3 regions of the Peribacillus sp. NPDC096447 genome follow, and region 2 is predicted to be linked to each of the others. Evidence: riboswitches for the same ligand, from Rfam matches in the RefSeq annotation. Region 2 holds a riboswitch; each other region holds the start of a gene.
What was found. Region 2 has a riboswitch for preQ1 ahead of queC (7-cyano-7-deazaguanine synthase QueC). Riboswitches for the same ligand answer to the same signal wherever they lie in the genome.
Positions count from the first base shown of each region.

Region 1: another riboswitch for preQ1. It lies ahead of ACIQZD_RS19915 (QueT transporter family protein); the one in region 2 lies ahead of queC (7-cyano-7-deazaguanine synthase QueC).
Region 3: another riboswitch for preQ1. It lies ahead of queF (preQ(1) synthase); the one in region 2 lies ahead of queC (7-cyano-7-deazaguanine synthase QueC).

Region 1 covers NZ_JBIWEV010000006.1:51,092-55,580, forward strand. Annotated here, with positions in the region: gene ACIQZD_RS19905 (PAS domain S-box protein) at 1-861, opposite strand, end outside; gene ACIQZD_RS19910 (TVP38/TMEM64 family protein) at 976-1,632, opposite strand; gene ACIQZD_RS19915 (QueT transporter family protein) at 1,756-2,241, opposite strand; PreQ1 riboswitch class I at 2,248-2,292, opposite strand; gene ACIQZD_RS19920 (YbaK/EbsC family protein) at 2,463-2,984, shown strand; gene ACIQZD_RS19925 (hypothetical protein) at 3,120-3,932, shown strand; gene ACIQZD_RS19930 (DUF3892 domain-containing protein) at 4,014-4,310, opposite strand.
Region 2 covers NZ_JBIWEV010000001.1:920,659-925,147, reverse strand. Annotated here, with positions in the region: gene ACIQZD_RS04605 (methyl-accepting chemotaxis protein) at 1-1,502, opposite strand, end outside; PreQ1 riboswitch class I at 1,688-1,730, shown strand; gene queC (7-cyano-7-deazaguanine synthase QueC) at 1,786-2,451, shown strand; gene queD (6-carboxytetrahydropterin synthase QueD) at 2,451-2,921, shown strand; gene queE (7-carboxy-7-deazaguanine synthase QueE) at 2,914-3,642, shown strand; gene ACIQZD_RS04585 (DUF4260 domain-containing protein) at 3,697-4,044, opposite strand; gene ACIQZD_RS04580 (TetR/AcrR family transcriptional regulator) at 4,097-4,489, opposite strand, start outside.
Region 3 covers NZ_JBIWEV010000006.1:126,307-130,795, reverse strand. Annotated here, with positions in the region: gene ACIQZD_RS20340 (YwqI/YxiC family protein) at 1-93, opposite strand, end outside; gene ACIQZD_RS20335 (YwqH-like family protein) at 187-516, opposite strand; partial or broken gene ACIQZD_RS20330 (hypothetical protein) at 808-1,032, shown strand; gene queF (preQ(1) synthase) at 1,281-1,781, opposite strand; PreQ1 riboswitch class I at 1,886-1,931, opposite strand; gene ACIQZD_RS20320 (EamA family transporter) at 2,085-2,921, shown strand; gene ACIQZD_RS20315 (BA3454 family stress response protein) at 3,048-3,305, shown strand; gene ACIQZD_RS20310 (YfmQ family protein) at 3,832-4,281, opposite strand.

The DNA.
Region 1 (4,489 bases), on a different contig from region 2:
GTACTTCGTCAGGAATTCTATATCTTTCCCTTTTTTGATCCCCTTATGGTTTTCCATGACATATTGGCAAGATGTACGGATCAATTCCGCGTCTTCTGCTGAAAAGTTCAAATTAATGAATGAGGCTCCATGTATTTCTTCCTGTTGAAAACCTGTTACCGTTTCAAATCTAGGATTCACGGTCGTGATCATTCCGTTTAAATCAAGCATCAGCATCGGATATGGGTTGTGTTCAAACAATGATTTATAGCGTTGTTCACTTTCGAATAATTGATTCTCCGCGACAACCCTTTCAGAAATATCCCTGCCAATGACGACTAAGCCTTTTCGTGAACCATCCTCATTGAACAGGGGAACTTTGATCGTATCAAAGGTCTTGTGATTGCCATCGGGAAGAGGGATGATTTCCTCACACCGTGTGATTTCCCCTTTTACCCACGTTTCTTCATCGGAAACTTCACAGTAGATCAACGACTCTTTATAAAATTCGGAGTATTCGGCGAGCTCACTGTCTCTTTTTCCCTTATAATCTACATGCTCCAATTGAAATAATTGCAGCCCGAAGGTATTGGATTCAAGCCATCGGCCATCACCATCCTTGAAGTTAACGAAATCAACCATTGAATTGATGAGTGTACGCCGACGTTGTTCCGCTTCTTTTAATTGTTTGAATTCTTCCCTTTTAGCTAAATAAAGATATAAGACCAAGCCTATTGATAAAAGGAAAACAAAGCCTTCCACTCTTTGCAGTTGAACGAAGACTTCCTTGTTATGGATATTTGTAGTTAAAAAATAGTCGAATACGACTAATGTAAGAATCCCGGATAGGATATATATTGCTAAGATGGAGCGTTTGGACATGGAGATTCTCCCTGATTTTAAGACATTACAAAGGTAAAATTACATACACATTTTAACAAACTATCGGAAAAAAATATATGCAGAATCCTAAATAAAAAAACAGGGCCAATGTGGTCACCTGTTTTTTCTGAAGAAGGTAAGTTTCTTTTTCTTTTTTGCACGCTTATAGATAATGAAAAATAGTAAGAAGAGGAGTGCGAGTGCAGCTAGCGTATATTGGTTCATTTCAACAGATAGCAGTCCATAGGGAATCAGCGATAGGAAGAAAAAGTATATAAGGTTGCCAAGCGCCGTCGCTAATAAAAAATCCTTGAACGTGACAGTGCTGACTCCAGCTGCCAAGTTAATTAAGCTTGTTGGGATAAGCGGGAAAATCCTGCCTGTAAAAACGTACATGAAGCCATGCTCCACAACGGTTTCTTGCCATTTTTGGCCAATTTTCTTTAAGAGAAGCTCCTGAAACCAGTTTCTTGCTGCATAAAAAATGAATCCTGAGGCAACAACACTTGTAAACCAACTCCATAGATAGCCATATATGAATCCGAATATCGTGACATTGATAGTCAGGAGCAAAATTAAGGGGATGATTGTAAAAGAATTTTGTACAAACATCAATACGAATGTCACAATAAATGTAAGCAGAAGGTTTTCCTTCAATATACCAATAACAGAATCCAGGTCACTTTTCCAAACCAAAGTGAACAGCTCTGCATTAGAGTATATAAATATTGCGATTACAAGTAGACCGATTATGGTCAGGACTTTTTTCAAAGGGCCACCACCATTCTTACTAATAGTTTATCATTTTCGAGTTCATTGGTGAAAAAAAAGAGCTGCCGCATCATGCAGACAGCTCTTTTCCATTATAGTGGCTTAACGGAGCGAAGATTCCTTTTAAATCCATTTTTCAAACTGAATTCTTTTGTTCATTCCATAAATGATTGGCGCTCCAATCAGGAGGACGACGAACTCACCGACAGCTGTAGTCATCCAGCTTAGCCAGAATGGCAAGCCAAAGGCAAGGTTCAGTTCAATTGCAATTAAAAACATTGTGAACGTGAAAAAGATAATCGTGGCGATCATCCGTCCTTTAATGCCTTTTATGAAACGAGAAACATAAATGACAAGCAATAAGGCGAGCAGGGATTGCCCCACCCCAAAAATCAAATCATATGGCACCATCGGCGAAAAGAGCAGATTCGATATGAAGACCCCGCCAACGATACCGTAGATATACTTTTTATTGAATACAATCAGATGATTCAACATTTCCGGTACACGGAATTGGAACATCTCAAAAGCTATTGGTTTAAACACCAATGAGACCGCCACATACAAGGCAGCCAATAACCCGTTTATCACGAGTGTACGAACATTCATTTTACTCTCTCCCTAGTTTTTTATCGTGGGATGGTTACGAACCACGTGTAGGCGTTTACCCGATTATTAATGGTATCCCATGTAAGCTTGTTTCGTCAATTTGTAAAGAATGGTTTAAATTTATTAGTTTCCAAGCAGTAGAAGTAGCACAATAGGATTTTGATTTATTGCAATGAAGGATGATATTATTTCAATATGTACGTCAAAGGAGTGAATATAAAATGTCGATCGAGAGTGTCAAAAGCCATTTTAAACAATGGAATCGGGAAGGCGACGTAAAAGAGTTCGAAACATCGAGTGCCACGGTGATTGAGGCAGCGGAAACCATTGGTGTTATCCCAGCGCGGATTGCTAAGACTCTTTCCTTTAAAGGGGAAGGTGAACACGCGATTTTGGTAGTTGCCGCAGGGGACGCCAAAGTGGATAATAAGAAATTTCGTCAGTCATTCGGTTTCAAGGCACGAATGCTTTCGCCTGAAGAAGTGCTCGCACAGACTGGCCATGCAATCGGAGGCGTTTGCCCGTTTGGTCTGGCAAACGATTTAGCTGTTTTTCTTGATGTATCGATGAAGCGCTTCGATTCATTGTTCCCGGCTTGCGGCAGTGCGAACTCTGCAATAGAACTTACACTCGCTGAATTGTTTGAATATTCAGGTGCGAAGGATTGGGTAGATGTTTGTAAGGGTTGGGAAGAAAAGGAGAATGAGGAAACGGCGGTAGGCAATGCAGTTGATGGCATTTGATTAATGTATCAAAAAATTAGATTCACATGATTGGGATTGAGTCCACTGCAGTGGACTTTATTTGTAGGGGCCGCATGCATTTCTATGATTAAAGCGGAAAACGGGCAGAAAGTGTTCCTGAGCGGAGGTTGAAAGATGTTAAATGGAAGCGAAAGAAAAAGCAATAGCAGCTATCTTAGTCTTAAAACTCTTTATGAAGAAAATATAACGGTTAAGAGCATTGCCCAGGAGCTTGAGTTTTGCCATAAAAATGATCTGGCGCTGGATATTCAGAAAGCATTGGAAAAAAAGAATTTCGATATATTGGCAGTCCAAGATCAAGGGGAAATCATCGGGTATATCGAAAGGGAAGAACTAGGTGAAGGAAGCATTTTTGAATATATGAGAAACTTTTCACCAAGGGAAATGGTTTCGGATTCAACCCCTTTGATCCAGCTTCTCCATATTTTCAAGAATAAAACAAGGGTGTTCGTATTGGAGAATAATTCAATTAAAATGTTGATTACCCATGCCGACCTTCAAAAACCTCCGATCAGGATGCTGATATTCGGATATATTACCTTATTGGAAATGAGGATGAGCGATATCATCCTGGATAGATTCGGCGATGGCAGCTGGTATCCAATGATCAGCGAAGACCGTTTAGAAAAGGCAACCGAATTATATAGAAGGAGAATTGATAAAAATGAGGATATCAATATAATAGAGTGCCTGCAAATCAGTGATAAGTTCGATATCATACATAAAGATAAAGAATTGAGGTGCTTCTTCCAAATCCCTTCGAAAAGTAAAGGGAAGAAGGATGCGAACGCCATCCGGAAATTACGGGATAAGATTTCCCATGCTAATGAACTGGGTCTGGACATGTCATGGATGGAAATCATCGAGGTTGTCGAGTCCTGCGGCCGACTGCTCGAAATCTCTGAATCCTATCCTTACGAAAAATAAGATCCGGCTAATCATGCTGGTTCTTTTTTAGCTCATCCAGACAGAAAAAAACTGCCCATACCAGGCAGTCTCCCCGAAAATTCAAAACTCCGGCAGTTGATCCAGGTTATTTTCCTTTATCCCATCGGGCTCACTCCGCAATATGTCACGTCCATATTTATGAAAGACGTCAACATTGGCCAGGTTGCCCGCCTTTGCTTCCGAAAGGGCTGTGGGGTAGTCGAGTTCGCGGCCGGAGTTCGTCTTGATGGCGATAATATTGTCTTCTTCATTTTTCCTTACGGCGATGATTTCTTCTTTTCCTGCTGAATCAGGTTGGTTTGCTTGCGGTGTTCCCTGCTGTTTATATGATTCATAGGCTTTTTCAAATTGGTCCATGTTTTAGACACCTCCTATTTATAGGGTGAGCCATTTTTTCTGCAATATACAAACCGGATTTCGTCCAACTTTAGCCGTTAATTCGTCCAAATGGGCCGATTTTTCGGCACTTTTTTTTGTGATTGCTGTCTTCTTGGCCTTTTTGCAGTGGCATGGCACTTGCATCTATTTTAAGTAGT
Region 2 (4,489 bases):
ATTTTTTGGCTATTTGTGGAGATATAGTTCAATTCGTTTGTTATATGCTGTATTTTCATTTCCATATTCCCGACAGAATGATTGATTGTTTCAAAGGTTCGGCCTGTGAGCGTGATTTGTTTCGTGCCTTCATCCACTTGTGTATAACCATCTTCCAGGGAGTGGACGACCGTTTTTGAACCTGTTTGAATGGCGGAGACAATATTGGTGATATCCCCAACGGAGTGTGTGACCTCTTCAGCGAGTTTCCGCACTTCATCGGCGACGACGGCAAAGCCCTTGCCATGTTCACCAGCACGAGCAGCTTCTATGGCTGCATTCAGCGCCAATAGATTAGTTTGATTGGATATATCCTTGATGACCTGCACAAGCTGCGAAATTTGCTGTGATTGAGAATCGAGCACTTTCACTTGCTCTACGGCATTTTTGACAATTCCATCCATACTTTGCATCTGTTGGACCGAACTGCGCATTAAAGTGGTGCCCTCCTTGGTCAAGGAAAGGATTTCGGTTGAACTTTTAGCTACATCCACCCCTTCTAGGTGGGCAAGCTTAATCCTGCCGGTGAAATCATCCATGATGCGAACCATTTCAGATGCCCGGTTGGCTTGTGACTCCGAGCCTTCCGAAAGTTCATACATCGTAGTCGCTATCTGTTTGCTGCCCTGCTGCACTTCATTTGCTGATTGAGTCAGATCTTCGCTTTGGTTGGAAACGGAGTGCGAAACAATGAGCATTTTTTCGATCGTATCACGAAGGTCTTTCTGCATTTGATTGGCGGATACCGTTAGTTCACCCATTTCATCATTTGATTTTTGCTCCAGGGGCTCATGATTCAGCTCTCCTGCAGCCACCAATTTCATCCTATCCCTGATTTTAAGGAGGGGGGTGGTAATGAGGTTGGCTGTAACAACCGCAAGGACAAGGCCGATAAGGACTGCCGCAATGGATATGATGATACTTGTCGTCTTAACCGATTTCCCGCTGGCGATGACGGTTTCACCTGAAGCGACAATCAATTCCTCGCGTTCCGAAGCAAGCTCCTTGAAACCCTCCATAACTTCATTGCTAATTGGCGCCACTTCATTTTTGAGTATCTCTTTAGCGCGTTCTTCATTTCCATTTTCATATTGTGGAAACACCCGGTCTACAATCATCGTCCTCCAATCCACGCTTTTCTCGATTAATTCCTTCGCTTTATCAGAATCGCTTAAGGCAAGGAAATCCTCCTGGATGACCTGGCTTTCTTCAGTATATTGTAAGAACCCTTCTTTATAACTCTCGTCACCATAAAGAATATAGGCTCGGGCGTATGCGGTTCTTTGTGCTAGATTGTATAGCAGCTTTTCGTCTTGGATAAGAAGCGGAAGTTCCTTTTCGATGATATCCTGGGAATATACCAGTGACTTGTTGCTGCTATAGATGTTGAATGCTCCTAAGATGACACATAAAGATATGATGAGTGAAAATGCCACCAATATCTTTGATTTAATGCTTTTCAAATTATTGGACCCCTTTATCGATATTTTATTCACACTGTTTTATCGGATAAATAAAAGGATATTTAAGCAATGAAAAGTTAACCAAATTTTCCATCAGATCTAATGTTCTCTTAATATAAACATCTTGATTTATTATCCTTTTCAAGTTACTATTGACTTGGAAAAATATAATATTCCGCGTTAAGGCGGAAGAGGTTCTAGCTACCCTCTCAAAAAAACTAAGGAGAAACAGTGCTCTATTCTTAGGGTGCTGTTTTTTTCCGTAAAAAGGAGTTTTATAGAAATGAAGAAGAAAGAAAAGGCAGTGGTTGTGTTTAGCGGAGGTCAGGACAGTACGACGTGCCTGTTCTGGGCGATGGAAAGATTTGAGGAAGTGGAAGCGGTGACGTTCGATTATAATCAGCGGCATAGCTTGGAAATCGAATGCGCTCAAAACATTGCCAAGGAATTGGGCGTAAACCATCATATCCTTGACATGTCGCTGCTGAACCAACTGGCACCAAATGCGCTGACGAGAAGTGATATTGCGGTGGCGGATGGAGAAGAAGGGGAATTGCCGTCGACGTTCGTACCAGGGAGGAATTTGCTGTTCCTTTCGTTTGCCGGAGTGCTGGCGAGTCAGATTGGCGCTAAACATATTGTCACCGGTGTCTGTGAAACGGATTTCAGCGGATACCCGGACTGCCGCGATGTATTCATTAAATCATTGAATGTGACCTTGAACTTGTCGATGGACCAGTCATTCGTGATTGATACGCCGCTAATGTGGCTTAATAAAGAGGAAACATGGGAGCTAGCGGATCAGCTAGGCGCGTTCGACTTTGTCCGCGAAAAGACCCTGACTTGCTATAACGGAATCATCTCCGACGGCTGTGGAGATTGTCCGGCATGTAATCTGCGTAAAAAAGGACTGGATGACTATGTAAGCAGACGGAAGGTGCTTTCATGATGTACGGTTTTAAGATAGTGGATAAACTCCAAAAAATAGATGAAGATATTCAGCGCAGCCAATTGAAGTATACAAACAAGAGGGTTCTCGTGAGTAAGGAATTCACCTTTGATGCAGCACACCATCTGCATGATTATGAAGGAAAATGCAAGAACCTGCATGGCCACACGTATAAGGTCATTTTCGGATTAAGCGGGTATACAGATTCACGCGGGTTGATGATAGATTTTGGGGACATCAAGGATATATGGAAAAATGAAATTGAAATCCACCTGGATCACCGTTATTTGAATGAAACCCTGCCGCTCATGAATACAACAGCTGAAAATATGGTTGTCTGGATTTATGAAAAAATGGCCGAATCCCTTTCATTAAAAGAATATGAGGGTGCTAGAGTCGAATTTGTTCGACTGTACGAAACGCCGACAAGCTATGCCGAAGCCAGACGGGAGTGGATGGAAAGTGAGTAAACTCCCGGTTATGGAAATCTTTGGGCCGACCATCCAAGGAGAGGGAATGGTCATTGGCCAAAAAACCATGTTCGTTCGGACGGCCGGCTGCGATTATTCGTGTGCCTGGTGTGATTCCGCATTTACTTGGGATGGCACCGGTAAGGAAGATACCGTCCAGATGACTGCTAGAGAAATATGGGATGAGCTGAAGCGTATTGGGGGTTCCGGCTTTTCCTTCGTGACGATATCAGGAGGAAACCCGGCTCTACTGAAAAACCTAAACGGCTTGATAGCGATCTTACATGAAAATAAAATGAAAATAGGTGTCGAAACCCAAGGGAGCCGATGGCAGGATTGGTTTCTCGATATTGATGAACTGACTATTTCACCTAAGCCGCCGAGCTCTGGTATGAACACGGACTTTACGGTGCTTGACCAAATCATCTCGAACCTTGCCAATCGAAATCCTGAGAACCATGTCTCATTGAAAATCGTCGTCTTTAATGAGGAAGATTATCAATATGCCAAACATGTACATGGGCGTTACCCGGAAATTCCTTTTTATCTGCAGGTCGGCAATGACGACAGCAGGACGGCGGATGATCGTCAATTGATCAGCGGTCTTTTAAAGAAGTACGAAGAGTTAATTGATAAAGTGATAGCGGATGATGAATTGAATGATGTGAAAGTGCTGCCCCAGCTGCATACCTATATATGGGGAAACAAGCGGGGCGTATAAAGAAAAGAGAGCAGGAGGCAGTGTGATGCGTAATCACACTGCCTTTTAAGCTTATTACAACCTTTGAATGTGTGTATCTTTGAAGGATGATGTGTATTTAAGGCCATATCCAAATAAGCGATCCATTCCAATATGCGCGGTCCAAATTAAACCAAACAGCATCAATGCATCAGACTTTAGAAAAATGGCTAGCAAAATCATGAAGATGGACAGGGTATAAGTATGAAATAAGTTATAAACCCTTGCTCCAATCCGATCATTGATCAGATAGGCCAGCATGGAAACATCAGGCGATAAAATCAATAGAAGGAAAATCCACCAGCTGAATTCATATAACGAATAGATGTAAATCACCGCTAAAAGGACCATGAGTCCTTCAATATGAAGGAATTTCTTTACCATATTAAAACCTCCAAAAATTTATTTGACCAATGGTCAATAATATTCAAAAAAATTATATGATGTTCCTGATGATATTTTTTACATGAAAATAAGCTAAGCCTTTTACATCTTGATAAGTTAGCTCAGAATTAATATAAAAAGTTATGAATCCGTGAAGAGAAAGAAAAATCGACCATATGGATGCAGGATTCAATTTGTTGTCCGTTAGGTCCGTCAGGGACTGGATTAGCTTTTCATATGTTTTATTAGAATCAAATTGAAGTAACTGCTGAATTTCTTTTTCCTTCGATAAAAACATGATGGAATAATGATTTTGTTGGGTTAAACCGAACTCCAAGAAGCACAATAAAATCTTTTCCATTTTTACAGTAGGATCATTTTCCGACATGATGATATCATCGATTAAATTATTTAATACGGAAAAATCCGTTTTTACCAAACTATA
Region 3 (4,489 bases), on a different contig from region 2:
CTCAGGCAGTGCTGGGTTTAACGCGCTTGACGCCATCTGAATAGATGATAATTCCTTTTCAACACTTCCGTAGTCAATTTTTATTTCGTTCATGGCCACCACTACTTTGTTTTAGATTTTTTACTACCTGCTGCCTGCATATTTAATGTATTTTGTTATCTATTCTTTCAACTCTGCTACATGGCTTTAAATAGAAGCAAACATACTTCTAAGCTGAGCGATTTCAGCCTGCATCTGGCTGATTTTAGAGTCTATCGCATTTAGGCTGTCCTGAAATTGTTCATCCTTCAGTTCTTGATACGTGGCTTGTAGAGTTTGCCGTTCCGTTTCGAAGTCCTTAGCCAATTGGCCATTCCAGCTATCCGCAGTAAGTTCTGGTTCAAAAAACAAATTACGGTATTGAGCCAATTCATCCTGGCAGCCTGCCAGCTTTCCTTTTGCCTCCTGCAAGCGCCTTATTTCTTCTTCTTTTTTTGCAATCATTGAGGAGTAATAGCTAATTAACCCATAGCTCATTGAACATCACCTTAAAATAAATTTTCATATGTATTTGTTGATTTTCAAAACTTAAGCCTGCATTTTAATAGATAAGTATATTGTAACTTATCTAGACTAAACCATACAAAAAACACCATAAACACTCGAAAAAATAAGTCATTTGGACTGGTTAGCTATCAAATCCCATTGGTAAAAAAGTCTTGAAGTGGTGTCTTTATTGCTTCTGTTAAAGAAGTTTTTATAAAGAAAGATTTAACTTGATTAAATACCGCTTTTAGCCAGGAATAGAATAGTACTGATGTATCATTTACAATGCTCCTTGCACTATGTAAATCTGCGAAAGTAATTTCTGAACGTCTAGGGCATAGTAATATTAAAACGACTTTTGACATCTATTCGCATTTATTACCAAATATGCAAGAGGAGGCCGCTAACCAAATTAATAACTTTGCCCGCAAAATCTACTTAAAGTTGCTTCGGCACCGAAATGGCACCAAGCTCCCTTTTTGTGCAATTTTATTTGCCTTCAATTAAGTCTTTGAAATGATTCGAACCCGACCCCTTCCCTGTCAAGGAAGTGCTGAAGGGAAAAGTCACGATATATATGGGTTTCATCGTAACGTTGCTCGTGTCATCCAATAATAAAATCAAAAAAGATGCCTTTATAACAAAGACACCCCTGACTTTACGTATAAATGCTGTGGTCACATATAGTTTATTTTTAAAACAATTTGATCACGGCTTTGGTCACAAATCAAGCCACTTTTATGTGACCACACCGTTTAGCGATTATCCACAGTTTCCGGGTATAAGTCATGGTTCATCAAGCGGTAATTCGCCATTTCCTCATACTTCGTACCTGGTTTCCCATAATTCGTGTAAGGGTCGATGGAAATTCCTCCCCTAGGTGTAAACTTGCCCCAGACTTCAATATATTTAGGATCCATCAATTCGATTAAATCATTCATGATGATGTTCATGCAGTCTTCATGGAAATCACCGTGATTGCGGAAGCTGAATAAATAAAGTTTCAAAGACTTGCTTTCCACCATTTTCACACTGGGAATATAGCTGATGTAAATGGTAGCAAAGTCCGGCTGGCCCGTTATCGGACATAAGCTAGTGAATTCCGGGCAATTGAATTTCACGAAATAATCCCGGTTCGGATGCTTGTTATCGAATGACTCAAGAATTTCAGGCGCATAGTCGAATGTATATTTTGTTCCTTGATTCCCAAGCAGTGTGATATCTTTTTTTAATTCTTCTTCTTTTCTTCCAGACATTAAAAGTCCTCCTAATCCCACGTTTCAGGGAGATTCATAAAATGGGCCTCTATATAACAAAAACCATATCTCCTCAAAGATATGGTTGATTCGCGAAAAATATCAAAGCCATAGTTTTTTTAAGAGGGTGATGCTATGAACCTCTCCCGTTTATCGGGAAATATTTTAAAATTGTCTTAGTAAATATAAAAAAAAATAGTCAATCTGTCAATGCAACTCTCTTAAATTGGGTTTGATTCCTTTATATATTCAGTTTAAAATGGAAAAAGCAGTTCAACCTATCAGAAAGAAGAGAATATACACATGTGGATTTTTGCAGCACTCATCACCAGCTTATGTTTCGGAATCAATAACAGCATTTTCAAATGGAGCAGCGGAAAAGGCTATTCCAAGATCCATATCCAATTTTTCTTTTATTTTTCAGCTTTTATTTTGTCCATTGTTTATGGATTATTTATGGATGGTTTGCAGCTGAACTGGCTGTCCATCATGCTTGGTGCAGCAATTGGTGTACTGAACGCTAATGGTAACATCCAGATGGCAAGCGCCTTTGAAAAAGGGCCGGCAAGCTTGACATCACCATTAATCGCAGCGAATGCAATATTCCCCATACTCTGTGCAGCTTTAATTTTTCACGAACATATTTCTTCCTTGCAGTGGAGTGGAATAGTCTGCATGTTTCTCGCTACATTAGTTATCCAGTATACACCTAACGCCAAAGGTAACCATCAATATGTCCCTTGGATCATGCACACATTATTCTCCATCTTATCATTTGGTGTGCTCGGAATTCTAATGACGACATCAACACGTCTTCATTTAAACTCCCTTGATATCTTAGTATCAATGTATGGAGGCGGAATGCTTTATCTTCTTTCGGCTCTGGCCTTTAAAAAAGAAAAAATCAAGCTAAAGGAAGTCAAAATCGGTTCCTTAGTAGGTTTTTTAAGCATGATAGGCTATGGATGTTATTTCTTTGCATTGAACACCGGGATCGCAAGCATCATTTTTCCTGTCGTCAGCCTGAACTGTTTAGTTGTCGTATTCGCTGGATGTTATTTATTCAAGGAAAAACTTAAAACCTATCAAATTGCCGGTGTTTTTGCAGCATTAATCGGTATTATTTTAACTAAAATATGAATATAGTTCGTTTACAAAAACAACCTGGCTGTCATGTGTACAAGCCAGGTCGTTTTTTATTTAAACGGGAAATGGGGTAGGTCAAAAAAAAAAATGTTGACACATCCTTAAAAATATCAGATAATTTTGAATATTAATTCTTTAGATTTTACAACTTTTGAAATGTTTGAAAAATCCTCTGCCACGGGTATTAAAGAAATAGGTACAACCACCTCATTTAATTCGGAATCAAGAAAGGAAAGATGCATAATGGTAAAAGTTACAGTAACAGTTGATTTCCAAGGAAAATCTTATCAAACTAACGTCCTTGCTAAACCGGGTACAGATCATGAAGTAATTTTACAACAAGCCCTTCATCAAGTTGAAAAACAATGGAAAGCGTAAGAAGGCAGGCATCGTAATAGATACCTGCTTTTTTATTACCATTAAATAATATCCAAAATATTTTTCATATGCACCATTAAAGACCCTCTTTAGCAATTCCCTCCCACTTAAAAACACAAAGACACTAAAATTCAGTCGTCAGTCTGAATAACAAGTAATTTAGAATTTTAATGAAAAAAGCACCTAAATGAAATGGGATTATACAATAAAAGACTTATAAAAAAGACGGTCTTTTTAAGGGCCTTCTTTCAGACTGTAGACAAACTCGATGAAAATCAAGTATGTCTCAGTTTTTATGAGGGTTTATAAAACCTCGAACGTCGATTTCCACTCCAGGCACTCGCTTTCCGCGGGCGGTCCAGGAGCCTCCTCGGCGCCTTGTGCCTGTGGGGTCTCCCCTCGACGCGCTTTTCCCGCAGGAGTCTCGCACCCGTTCCAATCAACTTTGTTTTGAAATTTTAGGTAAAACCCCTTTTGTCTACAACCCCAAAGACGGTCTTTTAAGGACCGTCCTCTTAATGTTCTTTTAAGCTAAATTACTTATTAATGGCACGGATCGTTCTTGGAGGCTATCGGAAAACAGACTATAAGAAATGACTTTCTTCTTGTACTGTTTAACTACATCCACGCGTTCATTGTAAATGTACACAAATAACTTAACATCAATTTTGCCTATTTTAGTATCAATGACTAATGGAGTCCCACTGTCCTCTGGATGTAAAAACAATTGCTCGTTACCCGGGAATATATGATTTTTCTTCAAAAACCTGGCGTTATTAAAATGATTAATAACTTGAATTTTTTCTTCACCTTCCAAACGTTTTCCGTCAAAGGATACGATCGCATTCCCGCCACTAATTTCTGAGTGTATTTTAAATTTGCTGATAATCCAATTAACTGCATCGGTTGGAAGACAGGAAACCAATATTTTTATCAAGCTTAAGATAATTGTCAAAATCAAAACCGGCAATGTCAATTCATCATCTCCGCTACATTTATAAATTAATTCTTATATAACTTATTATATCAATAGGGCTTGCAGTTTTTCTTAGAAGATGTGTCCGTTCTATTAACGTTTTACTTTGGTAAAACATTGTACTTAAATACAATTTCCCTTTATAAATATAATGTTCCGAAATGGTTATACTAAACAAAATGGTTTCATCCACATCCTTCTTAACAAA